2 regions of the Streptomyces sp. NPDC004327 genome follow, and region 2 is predicted to be linked to the other one. Evidence: predicted binding sites of a transcription regulator. Region 2 holds the regulator's gene; the other holds the start of a gene.

Region 1 (3,404 bases), on a different contig from region 2:
GGCAACCCGGCCGACGGCCCCTACGTCCTCGACATCGCCCGCCGGACCGGCGGCGCCGTGGAGGACGTGAACGACGAGCAGGTCGTCGACGCCATCAAGCTGCTCGCCCGCACCGAGGGCATCTTCGCGGAGACCGCCGGCGGCGTGACCGTCGGCGTGGCGCGCAAGCTCGTCGAGAACGGCGTCATCGACCCGTCGAAGACCACCGTCGTCCTCAACACGGGTGACGGCCTCAAGACCCTGGACGCCGTTGCCGACACTTCTCAGGCGACCGCCACCATCCGACCGAGCCTGGACGCGTTCCGCGACGCCGGCCTCGCCCACTGACCGCTGACCCGCTGAAAGGTACGAAGACAGCCATGGCCGTGAACGTCCGCATCCCCACCATCCTCCGCACCTACACCGGCGGCCAGGCCGAGGTCGCCGCCGAGGGCGCGACCCTCGCCGAGGTCATCGCCGACCTGGAGAAGAACCACGCCGGCATCGCCGCCCGCGTCCTGGACGACCAGGGCAAGCTGCGCCGCTTCGTCAACGTGTACGTGAACGACGACGACGTGCGTTTCGAGCAGGGCCTGGAGACGGCCACGCCGAACGGCGCCGGCATCTCCATCATTCCGGCGGTCGCCGGCGGCTGCTGAGCCCCGGAGACGGCACTACCCATCAGTACAGAATTGCCCCTTCCGCGAGAAGAAGCGGAGGGGGCAATTCTGCATGGTTGAGCGCGGTAGAGTTGGGGAAGTCCCCTCCGCTGCTCATGCCAGACGCATATGAGAATGCGCCTCGACCGACAAGAAGCAGCCAAAGTGCCCGTGCCTTGTGTACCTTCTGCGCACTTTGCCGGGCCCGACTTGCCCCGGAATTCAGCATATTCTCCCCAATTCCCCTTTCCGGCGTGCCCAGAATTCTCGTCCGATTGACCTGTTGCAGAGGGCAGTTGGGCAGATACATTCAGCCGCGGTCGACGCGTTCCGGCGCAGGGTCTGACCCGGGTCCGCGAAGTGCGGTCCCGCGCAAGGGCCAGTAATAGGGGAGTTAGGCATGGCTCAGGGCACCGTCAAGTGGTTCAACGCGGAGAAGGGCTACGGCTTCATCGCGGTCGACGGTGGTGCGGATGTTTTCGTCCACTACAGCGCGATCCAGATGGACGGCTACCGCACCCTCGAAGAGGGTCAGCGGGTCGAGTTCGAGATCTCGCAGGGCCAGAAGGGTCCGCAGGCGGACATGGTCAAGCTCGCCGTCTGAGCACGGCGCGATCGGCCGACGACGCACTTCCGTCGAGGGGCCCGCATCCCGGTTACCGGGGCGCGGGCCCCTCGCGCGTGCGCGGGCGCGTACGTGCGGGAGGACGGGGGCGCGTGCGTACGGGAGGGCGGGGGGAGCGTGCGCGGGAGTGCGCCGAGAGGTGGTCGATCCTCCGTAGTCGCTTGCACTCACATGGGGCGAGTGCTAATCATTGGCGTTAGCACTCTCACGCTGAGAGTGCTACGAGGATCGGGCAGACGAGGTCGCCGGCCGCGTGGGGCAAGGAACCACGAGGACGCGCCGACCGTCCGTCGCGGGCGTCGGCGCGGTCCTGGAGCGTTATCCACCCCATGTCCGGGAGGACCACTTCACATGGCCAAGATCATCGCGTTCGACGAGGAGGCCCGGCGCGGTCTCGAGCGCGGCATGAACCAGCTCGCTGACGCCGTCAAGGTCACCCTCGGCCCCAAGGGCCGTAACGTCGTCCTCGAGAAGAAGTGGGGCGCCCCCACGATCACCAACGATGGTGTCTCCATCGCCAAGGAGATCGAGCTCGAGGACCCGTACGAGAAGATCGGCGCCGAGCTGGTCAAGGAAGTCGCCAAGAAGACGGACGACGTCGCCGGCGACGGTACGACCACCGCCACCGTTCTCGCCCAGGCCCTGGTCCGCGAGGGCCTGCGCAACGTCGCCGCGGGTGCCAACCCGATGGCCCTCAAGCGCGGCATCGAGAAGGCCGTCGAGGCCGTCTCCGGTGCGCTGCTCGACCAGGCGAAGGAGGTCGAGACGAAGGAGCAGATCGCCTCCACCGCCTCCATCTCCGCCGCCGACACCCAGATCGGCGAGCTCATCGCCGAGGCCATGGACAAGGTCGGCAAGGAAGGCGTCATCACCGTCGAGGAGTCCCAGACCTTCGGTCTGGAGCTTGAGCTCACCGAGGGCATGCGCTTCGACAAGGGCTACATCTCGGCGTACTTCGCGACCGACATGGAGCGCATGGAGGCGGCGCTCGAGGACCCGTACATCCTCATCGTCAACTCCAAGATCTCCTCGGTGAAGGACCTGCTCCCGCTCCTCGAGAAGGTCATGCAGTCGGGCAAGCCGCTGCTGATCATCGCCGAGGACGTCGAGGGCGAGGCCCTGTCGACCCTGGTCGTCAACAAGATCCGCGGCACCTTCCGCTCCGTCGCCGTCAAGGCCCCGGGCTTCGGCGACCGCCGCAAGGCCATGCTGAACGACATCGCCATCCTCACCGGCGGCACGGTCATCTCCGAGGAGGTCGGCCTCAAGCTGGAGAGCGCCGGTCTCGACCTCCTGGGCCGCGCCCGCAAGGTCGTCATCACCAAGGACGAGACGACCATCGTCGACGGTGCCGGTGACAGCGAGCAGGTCGCGGGCCGCGTGAACCAGATCCGCGCCGAGATCGAGAACTCCGACTCGGACTACGACCGCGAGAAGCTCCAGGAGCGCCTGGCGAAGCTCGCCGGTGGCGTCGCCGTCATCAAGGCCGGTGCCGCGACCGAGGTCGAGCTCAAGGAGCGCAAGCACCGCATCGAGGACGCCGTCCGCAACGCGAAGGCCGCCGTCGAGGAGGGCATCGTCGCCGGTGGTGGCGTCGCGCTGCTGCAGGCCGGTTCCGTCTTCGAGAAGCTGGACCTGGACGGCGACGAGGCCACCGGTGCCGAGATCGTCCGCAAGGCGCTGGCCGCCCCGCTGACCCAGATCTCCGTGAACGCCGGCCTCGAGGGTGGCGTCGTGGTGGAGAAGGTCCGCAACCTGCCCGTCGGCCACGGCCTGAACGCCGCGTCCGGTGAGTACGTCGACATGATCGCCGAGGGCATCATCGACCCGGCCAAGGTGACGCGCTCCGCGCTGCAGAACGCCGCCTCCATCGCGGCCCTGTTCCTCACCACCGAGGCCGTCATCGCCGACAAGCCGGAGAAGGCCGCCGCGCCGGCCGGCGGCGGCATGCCGGGCGGTGACATGGACTTCTGATCCTGACGGATCGGACGTTCATCGCTGAACGCGACCGAGGGCGGCACCCCCACTGGGGGTGCCGCCCTCGGGCTTTCGCGGCCGGTCGTGCGGACTGCGGGTCAGCGCACGTCGACGTAGTCGTTGTACGCGGCCGGCGCGTTGAAGTGCGTGCCGTCACCGTTGTG
Region 2 (3,404 bases):
CAGTCGCCCCTACGGTGCCGTCACGAAGTCGATCAGTTCTTCCACGCGGCCCAGCAGTTCCGGTTCCAGGTCCTTGTACGACGTCACTCGCGACAGGATGTGCTGCCACGCGGCGCCCGTGTTCTCCGGCCAGCCGAGGGCGCGGCAGATGCCCGTCTTCCAGTCCTGGCCGCGGGGGACGGTGGGCCAGGCGGGGATGGCGAGGGCGGCGGGCTTCACGGCCTGCCAGACGTCGATGTAGGGGTGGCCGACGACGAGGACGTCGGGGGAGGAGACCTGGGCGGCGATGCGGGACTCCTTGGAGCCCGGGACCAGGTGGTCGACGAGGACGCCGAGGCGGGCGTCCGGGCCGGGGGCGAAGTCGGCGACGATGGCCGGGAGGTCGTCGACGCCCTCCAGGTACTCGACGACGACGCCCTCGATCCGCAGGTCGTCGCCCCAGACGCGCTCGACCAGTTCGGCGTCGTGGCGGCCCTCGACGTAGATCCGGCCCGCCCGGGCGACCCGCGCCCGGGCGCCGGGGACGGCGATCGAGCCGGAGGCGGTACGGGTGGGGCGCGCCGGTGCGCCGGCGGAGGGGCGGACCAGGGTGACGACCCGGCCCTCCAGGAGGAAGCCGCGCGGCTCCAGCGGGAAGACCCGGTGCTTGCCGAAGCGGTCCTCCAGGGTCACCGTGCCCGCCTCGCAGCGGATCACCGCACCGCAGAACCCCGTCGTGACCTCCTCGACGACGAGGTCACGGTCCGCCGGCACCTCCGGCACGGGCGCCGATCGCTTCCAAGGGGGCGTCAGATCCGGGTTGTAGCTGCGCATTCGGGCGACGCTACGGCACCTCGAAGCGGCGTGCCAGTTCATCGCGCTGGCGTCGGACGAACGCGGCGTCCACCACGGCGCCGTGGCCCGGCACGTACACCGCGTCCTCGCCGGCCAGGGACAGCAGGCGGTCGACGGCGGCCGGCCAGCGGGCCGGGATCGCGTCCGGGCCGGCCTGCGGCTCGCCCGACTCCTCCACCAGGTCGCCGCAGAAGACGACCTCCCGCTCGCCCGGCACCAGGAGCGCCAGGTCGTGGCCGGTGTGGCCGGGGCCGGCGTTGGCGAGGAGGACCCGGCGGCCGCCGAGGTCGAGGGTCCACTCGCCGGAGACGGTGTGGCGCGGGGCCACCAGGACCTCGGCGGCCTCCGCCGCGGCCCGCTCGTCCACCCCCTGCCGTACCGCGTCCAGGCGCAGCGCCTCCGCCTCGCGCGGCAGCAGCGTGTCCATGCCCACCGCGCCGAAGACCTCCGCGCCCGCGAAGACCGCCGTGCCGAGGACGTGGTCGAAGTGCGGATGGCTGAGTGCGACATGCGTCACCCTCCGGCCGCCTGTGATCGCCGCCACCTGCGCCCGCAGCTCCGCGCCCTGCGCGAGGGTGGCTCCCGTGTCGTACAGCAGGACCCCGTCCCGCCCGGTGACCAGGCCCACCGTGGCGTCCCAGCCCGGCAGCCTGCGGCGTCCGACGCCCTCGCCGAGCCGCTCCCAGCCGTACTCTTCCCAGTCCAGATCCATGGCGTGACGCTAACCGGTACGCCGACCGGATCGCCTCCGCCGACCCCGCCTCCTTGCCAGGAGCGATGTCCGCCGCCGTACACTGGCCGGGGGTTTCCTGGCACTCGGACAGGGCGAGTGCCAAAAGTGGAGCAACCGGAACCGGATCGACAGCTGGAGGTGCGCGCGATGCTCAGCGAACGCAGACTCGAAGTGCTGCGCGCCATCGTCCAGGACTACGTCGGGACGGAGGAGCCGGTCGGCTCCAAGGCGCTGACCGAGCGCCACAAGCTCGGCGTGTCGCCCGCCACCGTGCGCAACGACATGGCGGTCCTGGAGGAGGAGGGCTACATCGCCCAGCCCCACACCAGTGCCGGCCGCATCCCCACCGACAAGGGCTACCGCCTCTTCGTCGACCGGCTGGCCGGCGTCAAGCCGCTGTCCACCCCCGAGCGGCGCGCCATCCACAACTTCCTCGACGGAGCGGTCGACCTCGACGACGTCGTCGGCCGCACGGTCCGGCTGCTCGCGCAGCTGACCCGGCAGGTCGCCGTCGTGCAGTACCCGTCGCTGACCCGTTCGACGGTCCGGCACGTGGAGCTGCTCTCGCTGGCACCCGCCCGGCTGATGCTCGTGCTCATCACGGACACCGGCCGGGTCGAGCAGCGCGTGATCGACTGTCCGGGACCCTTCGGCGAGACCTCCCTCGCCGACCTGCGGGCCCGCCTCAACAGCCGCGTCGTCGGCCGCCGCTTCGCGGACGTGCCGCAGCTGGTGCAGGACCTGCCGGAGTCCTTCGAGGACAACGAGGACCGGAGCACGGTCTCGACCGTGCTCGCGACCCTGCTCGAAACCCTGGTGGAGGAGCAGGAGGAGCGGCTCATGATCGGCGGTACCGCCAATCTGACCCGCTTCGGACACGACTTCCCCCTGACGATCAGGCCCGTCCTGGAAGCTCTGGAGGAGCAGGTCGTGCTCCTCAAGCTGCTCGGCGAGGCCAAGGAGTCGGGCATGACCGTACGGATCGGGCACGAGATCGCCCACGAGGGCCTGACGTCCACGTCGGTCGTCTCGGTCGGCTACGGTTCCGGCGGCGAGGCAGTCGCCAAACTCGGCGTGGTCGGACCGACCCGCATGGACTACCCCGGAACGATGGGAGCGGTACGCGCAGTGGCACGTTACGTCGGACAGATCCTGGCGGAGTCGTAAGTGGCCACCGACTATTACGCCGTACTGGGCGTACGCCGTGACGCTTCGCAGGACGAGATCAAGAAGGCGTTCCGGCGCCTCGCCCGCGAGCTTCACCCGGATGTGAACCCGGACCCGAAGACGCAGGAGCGGTTCAAGGAGATCAACGCCGCCTACGAGGTGTTGTCGGACCCGCAGAAGAAGCAGGTCTACGACCTCGGCGGCGACCCGCTGTCCGCCTCCGGCGGCGGCGCGGGGGCCGGTGGCTTCGGCGCGGGCGGCTTCGGGAACTTCTCGGACATCATGGACGCCTTCTTCGGAACGGCGTCCCAGCGCGGCCCGCGCTCGCGCACCCGGCGCGGCCAGGACGCGATGATCCGCCTGGAGGTGACCCTCGACGAGGCCGCCTTCGGTACCACCAAGGACATCCAGGTCGACACGGCCGTCGTCTGCACCACCTGCTCGGGCGAGGGCGCCGCGCCCGGCACCTCCGCGCAGACGTGTGACATGTGCCGCGGCCGCGGTGAGGTCTCCCAGGTCACCCGGTCCTTCCTGGGCCAGGTCATGACCTCGCGCCCCTGCCCGCAGTGCCAGGGCTTCGGCACGGTCGTCCCGACCCCGTGCCCCGAGTGCGCCGGCGACGGCCGCGTGCGGTCGCGCCGTACGCTCACGGTCAAGATCCCGGCCGGTG

What was found. The regulator HrcA, encoded in region 2, represses chaperone genes, less so after heat shock. The targets are predictions, from matches to a motif close to TTNGCACTCNGNNNNNCNGAGTGCNAA.
Region 1: groL (chaperonin GroEL) is a predicted target of HrcA. The motif match lies at 1,424-1,450, and genes of this name have one in related genera.

The regions. Positions count from the first base shown of each region.
Region 1 is NZ_JBIAME010000003.1:127,121-130,524, forward strand. It holds gene thrC (threonine synthase) at 1-327, shown strand, start outside; gene ACFYU9_RS11055 (MoaD/ThiS family protein) at 360-638, shown strand; gene ACFYU9_RS11060 (cold-shock protein) at 1,039-1,242, shown strand; gene groL (chaperonin GroEL) at 1,615-3,237, shown strand; gene ACFYU9_RS11070 (hypothetical protein) at 3,339-3,404, opposite strand, start outside.
Region 2 is NZ_JBIAME010000002.1:506,140-509,543, forward strand. It holds gene ACFYU9_RS08275 (DUF3097 domain-containing protein) at 10-813, opposite strand; gene ACFYU9_RS08280 (MBL fold metallo-hydrolase) at 824-1,546, opposite strand; gene hrcA (heat-inducible transcriptional repressor HrcA) at 1,715-2,734, shown strand; gene dnaJ (molecular chaperone DnaJ) at 2,735-3,404, shown strand, end outside.